2 linked regions of the Fodinicola acaciae genome follow. The main gene of each other region encodes a partner of the protein of the gene in region 2 in a complex. Links are inferred from orthologs where the notes say so. Each region holds a gene or a part of one and is shown on either strand. Other genes may lie near its edges.

The links.
Region 1: the proteins of dhaK (region 2) and dhaL are in contact, whole or in part, in a crystal structure (PDB 3PNL), measured with the Escherichia coli proteins. The link is inferred for Fodinicola acaciae from one-to-one orthologs.

Annotation. Positions count from the first base shown.
Region 1 is NZ_WOTN01000004.1:176,623-186,185, reverse strand. The notes cover bases 1-2,768. They hold dhaL (dihydroxyacetone kinase subunit DhaL), read left to right. Parts: upstream 1-959; coding sequence 960-1,577; downstream 1,578-2,768. Other genes in these bases: GNX95_RS36105 (dipeptide/oligopeptide/nickel ABC transporter permease/ATP-binding protein), read right to left, coding at 2,309-2,768; GNX95_RS36110 (ABC transporter ATP-binding protein), read right to left, coding at 1,566-2,312; GNX95_RS36120 (alpha/beta fold hydrolase), read left to right, coding at 1-782. In the rest of the region: more of GNX95_RS36105, read right to left, coding at 2,769-4,000; GNX95_RS36100 (ABC transporter permease), read right to left, coding at 3,997-4,980; GNX95_RS36095 (ABC transporter substrate-binding protein), read right to left, coding at 4,977-6,611; GNX95_RS36090 (GNAT family N-acetyltransferase), read right to left, coding at 6,621-7,544; GNX95_RS36085 (PIG-L deacetylase family protein), read right to left, coding at 7,700-8,395; GNX95_RS36080 (exo-beta-N-acetylmuramidase NamZ family protein), read right to left, coding at 8,396-9,517; GNX95_RS36075 (glycoside hydrolase family 3 protein), read right to left, coding at 9,514-9,563. UniProt on the Escherichia coli protein: ADP-binding subunit of the dihydroxyacetone kinase, which is responsible for the phosphoenolpyruvate (PEP)-dependent phosphorylation of dihydroxyacetone.
Region 2 is NZ_WOTN01000003.1:689,619-699,291, reverse strand. Bases 2,268-5,145 are described here. They hold dhaK (dihydroxyacetone kinase subunit DhaK), read right to left. Parts: upstream 4,261-5,145; coding sequence 3,274-4,260; downstream 2,268-3,273. Other genes in these bases: GNX95_RS29555 (ABC transporter ATP-binding protein), read left to right, coding at 4,811-5,145; GNX95_RS29560 (MarR family winged helix-turn-helix transcriptional regulator), read left to right, coding at 4,346-4,810; alaS (alanine--tRNA ligase), read left to right, coding at 2,268-2,717. In the rest of the region: more of alaS, read left to right, coding at 54-2,267; more of GNX95_RS29555, read left to right, coding at 5,146-5,617; GNX95_RS29550 (ABC transporter permease), read left to right, coding at 5,577-6,398; GNX95_RS29545 (esterase/lipase family protein), read right to left, coding at 6,401-7,258; GNX95_RS29540 (GNAT family N-acetyltransferase), read left to right, coding at 7,402-7,947; GNX95_RS29535 (bifunctional phosphatase PAP2/diacylglycerol kinase family protein), read left to right, coding at 7,958-9,394; GNX95_RS29530 (LysE family translocator), read left to right, coding at 9,412-9,673. UniProt on the Escherichia coli protein: Dihydroxyacetone binding subunit of the dihydroxyacetone kinase, which is responsible for the phosphoenolpyruvate (PEP)-dependent phosphorylation of dihydroxyacetone via a phosphoryl group transfer from DhaL-ATP.

The sequences.
Region 1 (9,563 bases), on a different replicon or contig from region 2:
AGCGGCGCGGCACCGGCACGCCTTTGGTGCTGTTGCACGGCATCGGACATCGTTGGCAGGCCTGGAAACCCGTGCTCGACCTGCTGGCCGAGCAGCACGACGTGTGGGCGATCGACCTGCCGGGCTTTGGAAAGTCGGCGCCGCCGGACCCGGACCGGCCGTACAACATGCTCGCGGCGGTCGACACTTTTCTTGAGATCGCTGACCAACTTGGCTTGTCGAAGCCGCATCTGGCCGGCAACTCGCTCGGCGGCGCGCTTGGCCTCGAGGTCGCCTCGCGCGGTTGTGCCGCGTCGATGACCGCGCTATCGCCGGCCGGTTTCTTCGGCCCGGCCGGTCGGGTGTGGGCCATCGGTGTGCTGTCCAACATGCGTCGCTCGGCGATGTCGTCGCGCAGCCGGGACATGCTGGTCGGCAATCCGCGGCTGCGGCTGGCCGGCGCCAGCCTGCTGTACGGCCGTCCGTCCACTTTGGACATCGAAGAGATGCGCGGCGACCTCGAGTCGATGGCGCACGCGCCGGCCTTCGACGCGGTCGCCTCGGCCGGCCGCAACTATCGCTTCGCCGCGCCGCCGCCGACCGTACCGACGACCGTCGCCTGGGGGACTCGTGACCGGATCCTGTGGCCACGACAGGCAAAAGTCGCCGCCCGCGCGCTGCCGGACGCGCGACACGTACCGCTGCCCGGCTGCGGTCACGTGCCGATGCAGGACGACCCCGGCCTGGTCGCGCGTACCATCCTCGCCACCTGCCGCCGCGCCGACCTGGCCGTGCGTACGTAAAAAACAATCGGAATCCGATTGCGTCGTCGGAGGTGCCCTGACCTGCACAAATGCTGTCGGACGTGACAATCGGACACGCGATTCGGTGTCCGAATGCCGCTTTGTTGACCTTCTCCAACGTTGGAGAAGGTCAACAAAGTCTCGATCGGACATCGCCGCGTGTGCGAGAGTGGCGAGGTGGATGTCAACGCGGCGGAGGGGTGGATCCGGGCCATCGCGGCGAGCGTCGGCGAGCAAGCGGACGAGCTGACCCGGCTGGACGCGGCGATCGGCGACGCCGACCACGGCACCAACCTGCGGCGAGGATTCACTGCCGTGCTGGAGATGCTCGACGACCTGGAGCCAAAGGCCGTCGGCGAGGTGTTCAGTGCGATCGGCCGTACGTTGATCAGCAAGGTCGGTGGCGCGTCGGGACCGTTGTACGGCAGTGCGTTCCGCGCCATCGGCGCGGCGCTGCCGGAGCCGTCCGCCGACGACCAGCAGCTGCTCGCCGCACTCCAAGCTGGCCTGGCCGCGATCACCCGGCTTGGCAAGGCTTCGCCAGGCGACAAGACGATCGTCGACGCGTACGCACCGGCCGTCGCCGCCTTCGAACGTGAGCGGTCGTGGTCGGCAGCCGCCGACGCGGCCGAAGAGGGCGCGCGAGCCACGATCTCGCTGCAGGCAAGGAAAGGCCGCGCGTCGTACCTCGGCGAGCGCAGCATCGGCCACCAGGACCCCGGCGCCACCTCGACCGCACTGATCTTCCGCGCACTGGCCACCACCCTCCAACCACCACGAAAGTCACCTTCGTGAGGGGTGCGGGATGGCGGCGAGGAGGTCGCGGGTGTAGGGGTGCTGAGGCTTGTCGATCACCGAGGAGCTGTCGCCGCGTTCGACGATTTTGCCTTTGTGCATGACCATCAGCTCGCTGGTGAACTGTCGCGCGGTCGCCAGGTCGTGGGTGATGTAGAGCACCGCGAGGTTGTTTTCCTCGCGCAGCTGGTCGATCAGCGTCAGTACGCCGAGCCGGATCGTCACGTCCAGCATCGACACCGGTTCGTCAGCAAGCAAAACGCGCGGACGCGCAGCCAGAGCGCGGGCCAGTGAGACGCGTTGGCGCTCGCCGCCGGAGAGTTCATGGGGAAATCGGTTCGCGAGTTTTGCCGCCAGGCGTACGGTTTCCAGCAACCGCTCGACCTCACCGTCCGGTGAGAATCCGTGGTTACGCAACGCGCGGGTCAGGTGATAGCGCACTGTGTGCGCAGGGTTCAACGAGGCAAACGGGTCCTGCAGCACCATCTGCACATCGCCGGTGTAGCGCCGAAAGTCGCGCCGCCGGCGTACGCGCGCGGGCGTGCCGTCCAGCAGGATCTCGCCGGCGGTCGGAGTCTGCAGACCGGCCAGCAACTGCGCGACCGTGCTCTTTCCGCTGCCGCTCTGACCGACCAACGCGGTCATTTTCCCAGGCTGCAACGCGAAACTTACGTCATCGACGGCTCGGAACCGGCCGAAGTCCATGACCAGGCCACGCGCTTCGAGTACGGTCATACGGCGACTCCGAGCGCGCGCAGGGAGTCCAGCAGTTTCCTGGTGTATTCGTGTTTCGGCCGGTGCAGCACGTCGTCGGCGGTCGCGTACTCGACCAGTTCGCCTCGCCGCATGATGGCGATCGTGTCGCAGATCTCCAACAGCAGCGACAGGTCGTGGGTCGTGAAGACGACCGAGAAGTCGTGCCGTTTTCGCAGGTCCAGCAACAAATCCAGGATCTGCCGCTGTACGAGCACGTCGAGCGCCGTGGTCGGCTCGTCGAGGATGACGATCGCTGGATCCAGTGCCAACGCCATCGCGATGCCGACACGTTGTTTCATGCCGCCGGACAGCTCGTGCGGATAACTACGCAGCCGGCCGGCGTCGATCCCGACGTCTTCCAACAGCTGCCCCGCCAGAGCGCGCCGCTTCGGTTTTGGCATCTCCGGCCGATGGCGAGCGATCACGTCGTCAAACTGCGCGCCGACGCTGAGCACCGGATTGAGTGCGTTCATCGAGCTTTGCAACACGATCGACAGCTCGTTCCAGCGAAAACGCGACAACTCCGCCGGACCCATCGTGAGAATGTCCGAGCCACCGGCGAAAACCGCGGATCCGGCGGTGACGCGCGCCGACCGGCCGAGCAGCCTGGCGACCGCGCCGGTCAGCGTCGACTTTCCGCTGCCGCTTTCGCCGGCCAGGCCGAGAAGTTCGCCGCGGTGCAGCGTCAGGCTCACGTTTTTCACGGCGTGTACGGGTCCGTCGGCGGTCAGGTAGTCCACCGACAGGTTACGGATATCCAGCACCGGCGGCGCGTCGAAGCCAGGACCAGGCGCCGGCTCGGAGTCCGGCGGGTCGATCGGTGCCGTTTTGCTGGCGCGTACGGTCCGCAGCCGCGGGTTGGCGTATTCGTCGATGCCGAAGTTGACCAGCGCCAAAGCCGTGCCGATCAAGGCGATGCACAGGCCCGGCGGCAGGAACCACCACCACGCGCCGGCCAGCAGAGCCTGCGCCTGCTGCGCGTAGTAGAGCATCGAGCCCCAGCTGATCGTGGTCAGGCTGCCGAGCCCCAGAAAGGAAAGTCCGGCCTCGGCGAGGATGCCGACCACGATGGTGAAGAGAAAGCTGCTGGCCAGCAACGGAATCTCGTTTGGCAGCACCTCGAAGAAGATGATCCGCGGCAGCGTCTCACCGCTGGCGCGTGCGGCGGTGATGTAGTCGCGGTTGCGGATCGACAGTGTCTGTGCACGGATCGACCGGGCGCCGGAGGCCCAGGCCGTGACGCTGATGATGATCGCCACCGACTCGATGCCCTTCGCCGGCAGATAGCCGGCGATGACGATCAGCAGCGGAAGTGCCGGGATCACCAGGAAAATGCTGGTGACCAACGAAAGTGCTTCGTCGACGACTCCGCGCAGATAGCCGCCGACCAGGCCGACGACCGCCGACACGACGGTCGCGACGACCGACGCGAGCAGGCCGACGGCCAGCGATACGCGGCTGCCGTAGACAAGCTGAGCGAACACGTCCTCCCCGGCCTGGGTCGTGCCCAGCCAGTGCTCAGCCGAAGGAGGCTGCATCGAGTCGGCGCCGGTCGCGGTCGGGTCGATGCCGACGACCAACGGTCCGATGACCGCCAGCAGGACGAAAAACAGCATGATCGCGGCGCCGACAGTGATTTTTCGCGATCGCGGAAGGAATTTCTTCACGTCGCGCCGCCGATCCGGATACGTGGGTCGAGCAGTACGTAGCCGAGGTCGGCGAGCAGGTTGGCGGCCAGTACGGACAGCGAGATGACCAGGAACAGCCCCTGCATCAACGGAAAGTCCTCGTTCTGGACGGCCTGGTAGAGCGTGTAGCCGACACCCGGATACGAGAAGATGACCTCGGTCAGCATCGAGCCACCGACCACGAACCCCAGTGACAGCGCGAAACCGGTGAAGCTCGGTAGGATCGCGTTGCGCGCTGCGTACATCGTCATCACCCGCAGCCGCGACAATCCCTTGGCCTGCGCCAATGTCACATAGTCCTCGCCGAGCGTGGTGATCATCATGTTACGCATCCCGAGCAGCCAGCCGGCGATCGAGCTGACGACGATCGTGATCGCCGGCAGCAGCGCGTGATAGGCCACGTTTCCGAGAAACTCACCGCTGAGACTCGGCGCGAGCTCGGTGTCGTACGCGCCGCTGATCGGCAGCCAGCCAAGCAGGACACCGAAAACGAAAACCAGCAGCAGCGCCATCCAGAAATACGGGATGGAGTGGAGAAAAGTCGTCGACGGCACGAGCAGGTCGGTCCAGCCGCCGCGCCGCCATGCGGCGACGATGCCGGCGGAGGTGCCCAGGACGAAGCTGATGACCGTGCAGACGCCGATCAGGCCGAGCGTCCACGGCAGCGTGGTGGCGATGACGTCGGAGACCGCGGTCGGATAGAAGCTGATCGACCGGCCGAGGTCGCCGCGGAACAGGTGGCCGAGATAGTCGACGTATTGCGTGAAAAGGTCGGCATCGCTCAGGCCGAAGGCCTCGCGCAGCGAGGCGATGGCGGCCGGGTCCACGTTGCCTTTGAGCCGGTCGACCAGCAGATCGACCGGATCGCCGGGCATCAGCCGGGGAATCAGGAAGTTGATCGTGATGGCGGCCCAGGCGATCACCAGATAGAGCCCGAGCCGCCGCGCGACGAACCTCATCCGGCCGGCTTCAGATGGGTGAGGACGAGCAGGTTGTCCGGATACTGGTACGGCGCCGGCAACGCGTACGGATCCTGCGCCGACGGCCAGCCGGTGAACTTGGTGGTCCGGGTCTGCGACCAGTTGGCGCTGCCAAGCAACGGAATCACCGGCAGCTGCTCGACCATCACCTTCTCCAGGCCGAAAACGGCCGCCCTCAGCTGCGCTTTGTCGTCGGTGCGCTCGAAAGTGCCGAGGAAGTTGTCGGTCGCCGGGTCCGACCAGCGCGAGTAGTTGGACAGCGCCTGCTGGCCGACCGGAGCGGTGAGCTTGCTGGACAGGAACGCGCGATACAGGTCATACGGTGTGGAGCCGCCGACCGAGCCGGCGATCGCCATGTCGTAGTTTCCGGTCTTCAGCGCGGCTTTCCACGCCTGCGTCGACTTGCCCTGCGGGTCGATCTCGATGCCGATCGCCTTGAGCTGGCTCTGGATCAGCCGCGCCATGGTGACCCAGTCGCTGAATCCGCTCGGCACCAGGATTGTGAAGGCCATCCGTTTTCCGCCGGGGCCGATGCGGATGCCGTCGGAGCCTTTCCGGAAACCGGCCTGGTCGAGGGCCGCGTTGGCGGCCGCGGCGTCGGTGCTGAACCGCAGGTCTTTGTATTGCGGGTCAAGGAAGGAGTCGTACGCTGGACGGACCAGGCCGGTCGGTGAGGCCGGCTGCTCATAGCCGAGCACGGCCACCTTGGACAGCGCCGCGCGGTCGATGGCGCCGCTGATCGCCCTGCGTACGGCCAGATTGTCCAGCGGTGCGCGCTTGAGGTTGGACACCAGGTTGACCAGGCCGTCGGCCGGATACCAGTACTTGTTGTGCACCTTGTCCTTGTCGACGAAGATCCGGTCGACGTGCGCGACGAAGCCGCCGGCCCAGTCCAGCCGACCCTGGCCGAGCAGGCTGGTGAAGCTGTTCGCGGACACCGCCGGATACTGGATGCGCTGGACCTTGATCTTGTCCTTCTGCCAGTATTTCGGGTTGGCCTTGAAGGTGTAGACCTGGGTCGAGAAAGTGTCCAATGTGTACGGTCCGGTGCCGACCGGGTTGGGATCGGCGAAGGTCAGCGGGTTCTTGCCGGCATAGACATGCTCCGGCACCGGCGTGATGCCGCCGATCTTGACCGCCTGCGCGTACGCCGGCTGCGGAAAGCTCAGCACCACCGTCTTCGGATCCGGCGCTGTCGCCGAGGTGGTGGCGATGTTGGAGATGTTCAGCGCCGGGTTTTTCCGCAGCATATCGAAGGTGAAGGCGACATCCTTGCTGGAGAACGGTTTTCCGTCCGACCACCGCACGCCCTCGCGGATGCCGAGGGTCAGTTCGCGGCCGCCGTCCGACCATTGCTGCGAGGTGGCCAGCCACGGAATGCCCTGGCCCGGTCGCATCGGCGTGTACGCGATCAACGGCTCGTAGATCAGGCCTTGCGCGCCTTTGTTGACAGAGGTGGAAAACGGGTTGAACAGCCGCTGGTAGCTGGCCGCCGAGTCGGCCATCACCACCAGCGTGTCCTTCGTGCCGGACCCCTGCCCGCCACCGCACGCGGTCAACGAAGTCGCGGCGATGACCGCGGCGCAGACGGCGGCTGCCTTCGATCGCATGGACTCTCCTTACAACACGTGGCGCATGAGCTGGAACCGCCTGGTGACCGCGAAACCGGCCTGTTTGTAGAGCCGCCCGGCCGGGCTTTCCTCGCCGGTCCACAGAAACCAGGCCGAGTGCAGGCCTTCTGCGCGCATCGCGGTCAGCGTCTGGTGCAGCAGGATCTTCCCCAGTCCGGTGCCGCGCAGGTCGCCGGCGACGCCGAACGGTCCGAACCGGTCCGGGATCCCGCGATAGGCCGCGTGCATCGCGAAACCGACGATCTCCTCCCGCCGCCAGGCGAGGTGAATGCGCCGCAGACCAAAGCCGAGGTCGCCGCGCAGCAGCGACGCACGGATCGCTTCGGCCCAGTCAGGTGCGAAACCCCGACCGGCAAAGGCCAGCAGGTCGGGGATGTCGCCGGCTTCCGGATGACCAAAGCGAAAACCCTCGGCCGTGCGGATACGCCGCAGATCGGCGACCTCGTCCGGCATGACATAGCCGACCAGTGACCGGTCCATCGCGACCGGTGCGCCGCGTACGGCGAAACCAGCCGCCCGCAGGAATGCGAGGCCGGCCGGATACGCCTCGGCGTCCAGGCCCGGCACGAAGTAGTTTGGTGTGTAGCAACCGAAGTCGACGGTCGTCCGGCCAGCCGCGTGCAGGAAGTCGAGGGCCTTCCGCAGCAGTGCGCGGCCGACACCACTGCGTTGCGCCTGTGGCACAACGAAAACGAACGGGATCCAGCCCAGCTCTGGCTGCAGATCGGTGCCGCTGGCCGGCGTCAGCCGCCGTACGGCGTAGGCGCAGCCGAGGAGCTCGCCGTCCGCCTCGGCCACGCACAGGCCGGCCGGATCGAAGTTTTCGTCCAGCAGCACGTACTCGACGAACCACTCGCGGTCGACCGGATCCGGCCGGAGACTCTCGTTCCAGGCCGCCACGATGGTGTCCACATCGGACGATCGAAACGACCGGTAACAGATTTCCGCCATTCTCCGCCTTCCGGACGTCGGATGTCCGTGTGGCGAGATTACGGATGCGTCATTACTGATGTCAACGATTTACGTAAAGAGGTGCGTAAGTCGTCGCCGAACATGGTTCGTAAATCTCAGAACTTCTCGACCAGCCGTCGGTGACCGTCCGCGGATGCCACCGCACAGGCGAAATCCGTGCCGGCCAGGCAGCCGCGCATTCGCAGCTGAGCGGCATAGTAATCGTTGTAACGAAAGCCGTACGTCTCACCGCGCGCGAATGCCTGACCCTCCATGGCGGCGGCCCACCTCTGCTTGGCCTCCGGGCTCACCAGCCGGTATTCGGTCGGTGCGAACCCCTCCGCGTCCTCCCAGTTTTCCGCGTAGAGCAGCGATCCGACCGGATGCCGCGGCTGCTCGCGTTCGACGCCGGGCAGGCCGGCCAGAAAGCGAGCCCGCTCGGCGATCCGCGACGCGTTCTCGTGGTCGGAATGGATCGAGCGCGGCCAGTGCGCGATCACCACGTCGGCGCGCACGTCCCTGATCACGTCGGCGACACGCAGGCAGATCTCGTCGTCGAGACCGAGAAACCCGTCCGACTGGTCGTCGAAGACCTGGAAGTCGGCGCCAATCGCGGCCGCGAACCGGCGGCCTTCGAAAATCTTCTGGATCTTGTAGTCGGCCGGCGACATCTTCGGATGTCCGCGTTCGCCTGGCGTCAGCGCGAGCAGCACGGCACGACCACCGTCGAGCACGTGCTGCGCGAGCATCGGCCCGGCCGCCAGATCCATGTCGCCGATATGCGCGCCGACCGCGAGCACCGTGCGGCTCAACTATTCCTCCGGATACAGCAGAAACGACTCGGCCCATCGCGGCGAGTCGACCGTCCCGACCAGCTCGTCGACCGATGCCGCCGACTCACGCAGGATAGGACTTCCCCACAGCAGGTCGATCATGTGCCGGCGGCCGGATGCGGCCGGCCGCCAGCCGAAGTCGTCCGGATAGCGCTCGCGGATCTCGGCGATCATCGCGACCGCCGTACGCACCGGCCGGAACGCCTGCCGGTCGGTGACGTGCAGTTGTACGCCGGAAATCGCCTCTCCGGCGTGTTTCCCGAATGTTGGGACAAACGACAGGGCACGAAACCGTACGCCCGGCAACTCCAGGGCGTTGAGCGCCGGCGCCAGACCGGCGTCGACGTACGGAGCGCCGACGATCTCGAACGGCCGCGTGGTGCCGCGTCCCTCGGACAGGTTGGTGCCTTCGAACAGGCCGGTCCCCGGATAGACCAGCGCCGTGTCCGGCGTCGGCATGTTCGGCGACGGAAAGACCCACGGCTGTCCACTGTGGACAGTGCCGCGGCGCCAGCCGGTCATCTCGACGACGGTGAGATCCACGTCCGGGATCGGGAACGTCCGTGCCAGTTCGCCATAGGTGAGTCCGTGCCGGATCGGGATCGCCGTACGGCCGACGAAACTCTCCCAACCCGGCTGGAGAAACGGTCCCTCGGCAAGCAATCCGCCGATCGGATTGGGGCGATCGAGCACGGCGACAGCGATCCCGACGCGAGCGGCGGCGGCCATAAGGTCGTGCAGCGTCCACACGTAGGTGTAGAACCGTGCGCCGATGTCCTGCAGGTCGACGGCCAGCGTGCGTACGCCGGACGCGGCCAGCATCGCCTCGAGTGCCTCGCCTTTGTGTTTGTACGTGTCGAAAACCGGCAGTCCGGTGACCGGATCGCGGTCGGCGTCCTCGCTGTCTCCGGCTTGCGCGGTGCCACCGATGCCATGCTCCGGACCGAAAAGCGCGGTCAGTGGTACGCCTGCGCGCAAAGCGGCGACCGCACCTGGTGTCAGGTCTGGCAAAACGCCGGTGTGGTTGGTGACCAGGCCGACCGGACCAGCCAGCAGGTCCGGCTGAGCACACAGCCGCTCGATGCCGGTCCGTACGCTCACGGCAGGTCGACCGGCAGCCGGCCACCGGCGGTGGCGTGGCCGGTCA
Region 2 (9,673 bases):
CGGCTCGGCGTGACGCTGTCCACTTTCTCACCTTCTCCGCAAAGGCCTCTGTCATGCGTTCGCTCGATATTCGGCGTCTTTTCGTCGACTTCTTCACCTCACACGACCACACGCGCGTGCCGTCGAGTCCGCTGGTGCCGGACGATCCGACGCTGTTGCTGACCAACGCCGGCATGAACCAGTTCAAGCCGTACTATCTCGGCGACCGGACACCGCCCTGGCGGCGCGCGACCAGCGTGCAGAAATGCACGCGTACGGTCGACGTGGAAAACGTCGGCCGCACCGCTCGGCACGTGACTTTCTTCGAAATGCTCGGCAACTTCTCCTTCGGCGACTACTACCAGGAGCGGGCGATCGAGTACGCCTGGCGGGTCGCGACCGAGGTCTACCAACTGCCGGAAAACCGGCTGTGGATCACCGTCTATCTCGATGACGACGAGGCGGTCCGGATCTGGCGTCGGCTCGGCGTCCCGGAAAACCGCATCCAGCGGCTCGGAAAAGCCGACAACTACTGGTCGATGGGAGTGCCGGGACCGGCCGGTCCGTCGTCCGAGATCAACTACGACCGCGGTCCGGCTTTTGGCGAGTCCGGCGGACCGGCGGTGAACGGCGAGCGATATCTGGAGCTGTGGAACCTGGTCTTCATGCAGGACCTGCGCGGCGACGGCGACGGGAAGGACGATTTTCCCGTGCTGGGGCCGTTGCCGCGCCGCAGCATCGACACCGGCCTCGGCCTGGACCGGTTGGCGATGGTCCTGCAGGACGTCGACGGCATCTGCCAGACCGACCTGGTCGCCCCGACGCTGGAGGTTGTCGGCGATGTGGTCGGCCGGCGGTTTCCCGGCCGCGATGGCAGCGACACTTCCGTGTCGTATCAGGTGATCGCGGACCACGCGCGGTGTGCGGCCTTTCTGATCGCCGATGGTGTGGTGCCCTCCAACGAGGGTCGCGGTTACGTGCTGCGGCGGCTGATGCGTCGTGCGGTGCGGCACGCGCGAAAGCTCGGCGTCGGCGAGCTGGTGTTGCCGGCGGCGATGTCCAGCGTTGTCGGCAATCTGGGGGAGACCTGGCCGGAGCTGACGCGGTCGGCGTCGTTGATCGAGGCGATCGCGACGCAGGAAGAGGAGTCGTTCGGCGCGACTTTGCGGCAGGGGACTCGACTTCTGGACGCGGCGATCGCGCGTACGACCTCGGCCGGCGGCACCAGGTTGTCAGGTGAGACGGCGTTCGAACTCCATGACACGTACGGATTTCCGGTCGACCTGACCGTCGACGCGGCGCGTGAGGCGGGGTTGACCGTCGACGGCGACCGCTATGCGGCGCTGCTCGACGACCAGCGCCGGCGGGCGAAGTCCAGTGGAAAAGGCAAAACTTCCGAGGCGCTGCGCCGGCAGGAGGTCTATCGGCGGCTCGCCGGGACCGTTGGCGAGCTGGATTTCGTCGGCTATTGCTCGACGTCCGCGGAAACCGAAGTCCTGGCGATCCTCCGGGACGGCGAGCCGGTGAGCTCGGCGTCGCAAGGCCAGGAGGTCGAGATCGTCCTGCGCCGCAGTCCGTTCTACGCGGAGTCCGGCGGTCAGGTCGGTGACACCGGCACCATCCGCGACTCGTCCGGCAACGCCGTGGACGTGCTCGACACGCGATATGGCGTGGACGGTTTTCGCGTACACACCGGCAGGATCGCCAGCGGTGAGGTCCACAGTGGACAGTCGGTGGAGGCGGTGATCGACATCTCGCGGCGGTCGGCGACGGCGCGTTCGCACTCGGCGACGCACGTGTTGCACGCGACTCTGCGGCGCGTGCTCGGCGATCACGCGCGGCAGCAGGGATCGCTGGTCGCGCCGGACCGGCTGCGCTTCGATTTCCCACATTTCACACCGGTCGAGCCGGAGGCGCTGGAGACGATCGGTCAGCTGGTCAACGACTATCTGCTCGACGATCCGGACGTACGCGTGTGGCACGCGACCCGTGCCGAAGCCGAGGCGGCCGGCGCGACCGCGTTCTTCGGGGAGAAATATGGCGATCGTGTACGGATCGTGGACATTGGCGACGCGTCGCGCGAGCTGTGCGGTGGCACGCATGTCGGTCACGGCGCGCAGGCCGGTCCCATCCGCATTCTCGGCGAGTCGTCGATCGGCTCTGGCGTACGCAGGATCGAGGCGCTGACCGGTCGTGACGCGCTGCGGTTTGGTGACACCGAACGGCGCGTGCTGCGCGAGGTCAGCGCGTTGCTGGGCACACGGCCGGAAAACGCGATGGCGACGCTGCGCAAACGGCTCGCGGCATTGGCGGAGGCCGAGGATTCGTTGCGCCGGCACCGACAACGCGAGCTTGACGCGCTGGCGCTGTCGTTGAGCCGGCAGGCCCGTACGGTCGGCTCCGGCTGGCTGGTCGTGGCGCGCGTGGATGAGCTGTCGGCCAGCGAGCTGCGGCCGGTCGCGACATCGGTTTTGGCATACGGTGGCGACAAACCGGCCGCTGTCGTGCTGGCGACCTCCAGTGGTGACAAGGCACAGCTGGTGGCGGCGATCAACGACACGCTTCTGCATCGCGGTCAGCCAGCGCGGACTTTGCTTGTCTCGGCGGCGAAACTCATCGGCGGTGGCGCCGGCGGTGGCAGCGGGCCACTCGCCAATGCCGGCGGCCGAGACGTAACGCGGCTCGACGAAGCGTTGCGTCACGCCGAATCCGTCGCCGTCGACCTGCTCGGCGCCTAAGGTCTGTTTCGAAGTCCCACGTGGATGAGAGTCGAGAACCAAACAGGCGGCCCGAGAAAGCTGTGACAGCGGCTCGGCTATCGCCGCGTCGGACTTCGGAACAGACCCTAGGTCCGCATGGCCACCATGCGTGCATCCGACTTGAGTTTAACCTCTGGGTTGGTGAGTGGTTCCGCGCCACTGGACGCCCGACGGCTGGCCGACCCTGCTTCGAGGGCTGCCCATCCGGGATATCGGGCCGGTCGCGCGGCGACCGGGTGATGTCTTTCCGGCCATCGGCTGCGCGGAAGGTGTCATGGCGTCCCGGTAAGTGGCGAAAGGGTCCACTCAATGGGATCCGCAGCTCCATGTAACGCTAAATGTCTGTCTTGTGAGGTTTGCCGGAGGCGTGAACGTTGAGTTACTGGCGCTAGATGCACGAAACACGGCTTTCACGCCTGCGTGACCGTCAGCCCTTGTGGTGGGTGTGACTGCTGACGCCAGTAATGCTGTTGTGGCTGCTCGCCGGGCCGGCTCAATGGCGGCGCGTCGTTGCACGCATGGTGGCCATGCGGATTCACCAGCGGAGCGCCGCCGTGCGGACGGGTGCGTCCCACAGCGAAAGCAGCTCGTCGTCGACGCGCAGCAGGGTCAGCGAGCAGCCGGCCATCTCCAGCGAGGTGATGTACGGCCCGACCAGCGACCGCGCCACGGTGAGGCCCCGGCCGGCCAGCTGCTTCGAGATCTCGCCGTACATCAGGTAAAGCTCGATCAACGGCGTGCCGCCCATGCCGTTGAGAAAGGCGATCACGGTGTCGCCGCGCTCGTACGGCAAATCCGCCACCACCGGCTCCACCAGCATGCCGGCGATCTCGGCGGCGGTGGCCAGCGGGACGCGGCGGCGGCCCGGCTCGCCGTGGATGCCGATGCCGACCTCCATCTCGTCGTCGGCCAGCTCGAACGTCGGCCGGCCGGCGGCCGGGACCGTGCAGGAGGTCAGCGCGACGCCGAGGCTGCGGCCGTTTTCGTTGACCCGCCTGGCGATCGCGGCGACGTCGGCCAGCGACCGGCCCTCCTCGGCGGCGGCGCCGGCGATCTTTTCCACCAGTACGGTCACTCCGACGCCACGCCGGCCGGCGGTATAGAGGCTGTCCTCCACCGCCACGTCGTCGTTGGTGACGACCGACTCGACCGGAATGTCGTCGGCCAGCTCGGCGGCCATCTCGAAGTTCATGATGTCACCGGTGTAGTTCTTCACGATGTGCAGCACTCCGGCGCCACCGTTGACGAGTTGCGTCGCGGCAACCATCTGGTCGGGGACCGGTGAGGTGAAGATTTCGCCGGCGCAGGCCGCGTCGAGCATGCCGGCGCCGACGAAGCCGGCGTGCAGTGGCTCGTGTCCGGAGCCGCCGCCGGAGACCAGGCCGACCTTGCCGAGCCGCGGCGCGTCGGCGCGATAGACGACGCGGTTGTCGTGGTCGACGCGTACGTCCGGATGCGCGGCTTGGAAGCCGGCCAGGGCTTCCGCGACGACGTTGGCGGGATCGTTGATGAGTTTCTTCATCCGGCTCGCACCTCCGCAGCCTTCATATCACAGCGGCAGCAAGCTCCCATTGAGAGTAACTCTCAATAAGAGATACTGTGGTCGCGTGACGGAGCGCGAGTCGGTGCTGATCGCCGACGAGTTGATGGCCAACAACGCGGCGATGCGCCGCCTGTTGCGGCGCCGGGTGCGGCCACACATGGCCGCCTGGCCGGACCTGCGCGGCGCGCAGATCGAGTTGTTGCGCGTTGTCGGCCTGCGTCCCGGCATTGGGGTCGCCGCGGCCGCGCGCGAGCTGCAGATGGCCGGAAACTCGGTGAGTACGCTGGTCAACCAGCTTTCCGATGTCGGCATGCTGGTGCGCGAGACCGATCCGGCCGACCGCCGCGCGATCCGGCTGCGGCTGACCGACGCGGCGCGCAAACGACTGGCCGAGTGGCGGCGGATCCGGGTGGACCTGGTGGCCGCCGGGATCGATGCCCTGCCGGCCGCCGACCGCAGGGCGATCCAGCGCGCTTTGCCCGCTCTGCACGCACTTCTGGACCGACTGACCGAAGAAGGCGGTGAGTAGATGGCCCCACCCGCGGTGGAATGTGCCGGCCTTGCCTACAGTTTCGGCGCCACGAAAGCGGTCGACGGCGTCGACCTGAGCATCCCGGTCGGCAGCGTTTTCGGCCTGCTCGGGCCAAACGGCGCCGGCAAGACCACGACGATCCGGATGATCACGACACTGCTGCCGGTGCGGTCCGGCGACATCCGCGTCTTCGGCGTCGATGTGGCGCGGCAGAAAATGGCCGTACGCCGGCTCATCGGCTATGTGCCACAGCAACTGTCCGCGGACGGCGCGTTGAGCGGATGGGAGAACGTGTCGTTGTTCGCGCGACTTTTCGACGTGCCGCGCGGGAAACGGCGTGCGGTGGTTGGCTCGGCACTGGAGTCGGTCGGCCTCACCGATGCCGCCGGTCGCACGGCTTCGACGTATTCCGGTGGCATGATCCGCCGGCTGGAGCTGGCACAGGCCCTTGTCAGCGCACCGAAACTGCTGATCCTGGACGAGCCGACGATCGGTCTGGACCCGGTCGGTCGCGCGAGTGTGTGGCAGCGGCTGGCCAGCGTACAAGCCGAAACCGGCATGACGATCCTGGTGACCACGCACTACATGGACGAGGCCGACCAGAACTGCGACGAGATCGCGCTGATGAACCACGGCCGGATCGGTGCGCGCGGGACGCCGGACGAGCTGAAGGCGATGGTCGGGCCGGACGCCACGCTCGACGACGTTTTCCGTGCCACCACGGGCGATGACCTGTCCGCGGCGACCGGAGAGGGGATGCGAGATGTCCGTTCGGCCCGCCGTACGGCCCGCCGGCTTGGTTGAGCCACCGCGGCGCGGTCTGCTGTCGCTGATCCTCTCCCGCGCATACACGATGTGCCTGGTGGAGCTGCAAAAACTGCGGCACGACCGCACCGAGCTGGTGACCAGAGCGATCCAGCCGGCGCTGTGGCTGCTGGTTTTCGGCGAGACTTTCAACCGGTTGCGGATCATCCCTACCGGCAGCGTGCCCTACCTGGATTTCCTGGCTCCAGGCATCATCGCGCAGTCGGCACTGTTCATCGCGATCTTCTATGGCATCCAGATCATCTGGGAACGCGACGCCGGTGTGCTGTCCAAGCTGCTGGTCACGCCGACGCCGAGATTCGCGATCATCACGGGAAAAGCCTTCGCCGCGGGCGTACGTGCATTGGTGCAGGCGGCCGTCGTGCTGGTGCTGGCGCTCGTACTCGGTGTGGGCATGACCGCGAATCCGTTGAAACTGCTCGGAACCGTGGTGGCCGTGCTGCTCGGCTCGGCGTTTTTCTGTTGCCTGTCCATCGCGATCGCCGGACTCGTGCTGTCCCGCGACCGGTTGATGGGGATCGGCCAGGCGATCACCATGCCGCTGTTTTTCGCGTCCAACGCACTTTATCCTGCCGACCTGATGCCGGGCTGGTTGCAGGTCGTCAACCGGATCAATCCGCTCGGCTATGAGGTGGACGCGCTGCGCGGACTACTCATCGGCACGTCCACCAATCTTCTGTTGGACTTCGGTGTGCTTGTCGTTGCCGCGGCGTCGATGATCACGGTCGCGTCCGCACTGCTGCCCCGGCTCGTACGCTAACCTCAGATCACCGGGCCGACTGAGCAGATGACCGGTTTGGCGTGGGCCGGATCCAGGCCGTTGGCGACCATTTGCGCGACACCGGTGTCGAAAGCCAGGCCGACATGGCCGACCGGGTCGAGCGGACAGGTGTCCTGGACGTACGCGTTGCGGACGCCGGACTCGTTGACGAAGGCGGTGCCGGTCGGCGTCACGATCGCGTCGGCGCGGCTGGCCAGGATCGTGTAACCCACGCCTGGCTGGGAAATCTGGCCGGCGGTCAGCTGTTTCACCGCGGCACCACCGACGATCAGCTGGTCGCAGGCGGCGCAGCCGAACGTGTTGAGCACCTGGCCGACCAGGTCGCGCGCGCCGAGCAGATAGGCGACATTCACCAGACCGGCGAACGTCGTGCCGTGCGTCGGCGGCGCGATCGCCACGACCCGGTGCACTTTCCCCGCGTAGCCGAGGATCTTGGGAATATAGAGCGACTGGAATGCGCCTTCGGAATGGCCGACGAAATCGACCTTGGCCGCGCCGGTGGCCTGCCGTACGCGCTCGGAGAATGCGACGATCTGCTTGGCCGAGTCGGCGATCGCGATCGTGCCGCCGACCGGAATGGACGGCGATGCCTGGCCGTAGGTGAAAGTAAAGGCGCAATAGCCGGCGGACGCCAGATATGGCCCGAGGAGCGCGAAGTTGCCCGGCCCGTTGCCGCCGAGGCCGTGGATCAGCACGACCGGCGACGGATGGCTCGCCGACGGCCGGCATGACCAGTCGTCGAAACCGGAGGTCGGTGCCGCTGCGGCCGGCGCGGCAGCGGCCAGCAGTCCGCCGGTCACAACGGCGACAAACGCCGCCTTCAGCCAGGACGTACGCATAGAACCCCCAAAAGGTCACCAGTGACCGCGACAGTAAACCACGGTGAGTGCACGACTACCGCGAGTCGCCGGAACCTGGATCGAACAAGCCGGCCGGAAAACTCGGATGCGGACGTACGCCGCGACGGTCGACAATCTGACGTATGCCTGAGTTGGTCACGCCGACCGTCCGCGTACACCAGTCGTTTCTGGCGGCGATGGAGGAGTTTCGAGCGGAGGGACGCGCCGGTGACCACAGCATGATCGGCCGCGAGCTGCTCGAGTTCGGTCCAACGTGGACAGAGCCGGCCGGTTTCGCGCGCTATGTCGCCGCTGTGGTCGCCGACGCGCAGACCCCGATGTTTCCTGGTTTCGTGCCGCAGACGACATTGTGGTATGTGGACGGGGACGACTATCTCGGCCGCGTCGGCATCCGGCACCACCTCACTCCGCATCTGCTGGAGGAAGGTGGACACATCGGTTACGACGTACGGAAATCCGCGCGCCGGCGCGGCTATGCCACGGAAATCCTCCGGCAGGCGCTGAGCGTAGCCGCCACCCTCGGCATCGAGTCGGCGCTGGTGACCTGTGACGTCGACAATGTCGCCTCGCGCAAGGTGATCGAGCGCAACGGCGGTGTGCTGGAGGACGAGCGGCGCGGAAAGCTGCGCTTCTGGGTCCCGACTGCGAAACCGGCCGCCGGCTCATAATCTGGAGTCCGTGAGAATTCGATCGCGGATCGGCAGAGCCGACAGCGTGTTGATGCGCGCCAGCGGACGGCTGCGTGACGACCGGCTCGACCGCGCGATGCTGGAGCTGTCCGGCGCCGCCAACCACAGCCTGCTGTGGCTCGCGACGGCCGGGGTTTTGGCTCTGCGCAAGGGACAGAGCCGGCGCGCGGCGGTGCGGGGCGTGGCCGCGCTGGCCGGCGCGAGCTTCACCGCGAGCCTGGTGGCCAAGCGGCTGCTGCCGCGGCGCCGGCCGGCCGCCGACCTGTTGCCGCCCGGCCGCCGGCTGGAAGGACGGCCGACCTCGTCGTCGTTTCCGTCCGGTCACGCCGCTTCGGCGGCCGCCTTCGCGACCGCGGTCACCATCGAGTCACCGGCCGCCGGCGCCATCGTCATCCCGTTGGCCGCCGCGGTGGCGTATTCGCGGATTCATGTCGGGGTGCACTGGCCGTCGGACGTTGCTTTCGGTGCCGCGACCGGCGCGGCGGTCGGACTCGCGACGCTGCACTGGTGGCCAAAACTGCCGATCCGCGCCGACCTGCCGGCGCCGCGCGTCGAGGTGCCGCGGCTGGAGGCCGGAGACGGCCTGGTTTTCCTGGTGAATCCGCGATCCGGCAGCCATCCGGTCGCCGAGCTGGTGACCGCACTGTGGCCGAAGGCGCGGATCGTCACCTCGGACGGGGACATCGTCCGGCAGCTGGAATCCGAGATATCCGGCGACACACTGGCGATCGGCGTCGCCGGCGGCGACGGCTCGGTGGCGGCAGCGGCCACCGTGGCGGCGCGCCACGACCTGCCACTCGCCGTCGTGCCGGCCGGCACGCTCAACCATTTCGCCCGGGATCTCGGCATTTTCGAGGCGCGTACGGTCGCCATGGCCACCGAGTCCGGCAGAGCGCGCCGGATCGGCCTCGGGTCGGTCACAGTCGACGGCGGCGCCGAGCGTTGGTTCGTGAACACGGCGAGTCTCGGCGGCTATCCGCCAATGGTGCGGTTACGCGAAAAACTCGAGCCAAGCTGGGGCCGGTGGCTGGCCGGCGCGATCGCCACGGTCCGCACGCTGCGCCGCGCGCGGCCGCTGGATGTCAGCCTGGACGGGGAAAAACGGCGAATCTGGATGATCTACATCGGCAATGACGACTACCGGCCCAAAGGCATGGCGCCGGTGGTGCGCGCCAGCCTCGGCACCGGTGTGCTCGACGTTCGTTACGTACGCGCGGACGTTCGGTTTTCGCGTGCGCGGTTTTTCCTGTCGCTGTTGACCGGCACACTGGACCGGAGCCGCTCGTACCAGCAGTGTGACGTCACCGATCTGGTGGTGCACAGCGAGCGTCCACTGACGGTGGCGACCGACGGCGAGATCGGACCGGTCGGAAAACGTTTCGAGTTCCGCGCACGGCCAGCCGCGCTGGACGTATATGGCGCCTGACGACATAAGCTGAGCACATGACCCTGACCAGCTATCTTTCCTATCTGGCCTTCGCGATCGTGGTCATCGTCGCGCCGGGTCCGGATTTTGCGTTGACGGTGGCCAACACGCTGCGCGGTGGACGCACCGGCGGCATGCTGACCTCGCTGGGGATCGCCACCAGCAACGTCGTGCAGGGCACGGCCGCCGCGCTCGGCCTCGGTGCGCTGATCGTGCATTCACAGCTGGCGTTCAACGTCATCCGCTGGGCCGGTGTCGCCTATCTCTGTTATCTCGGCG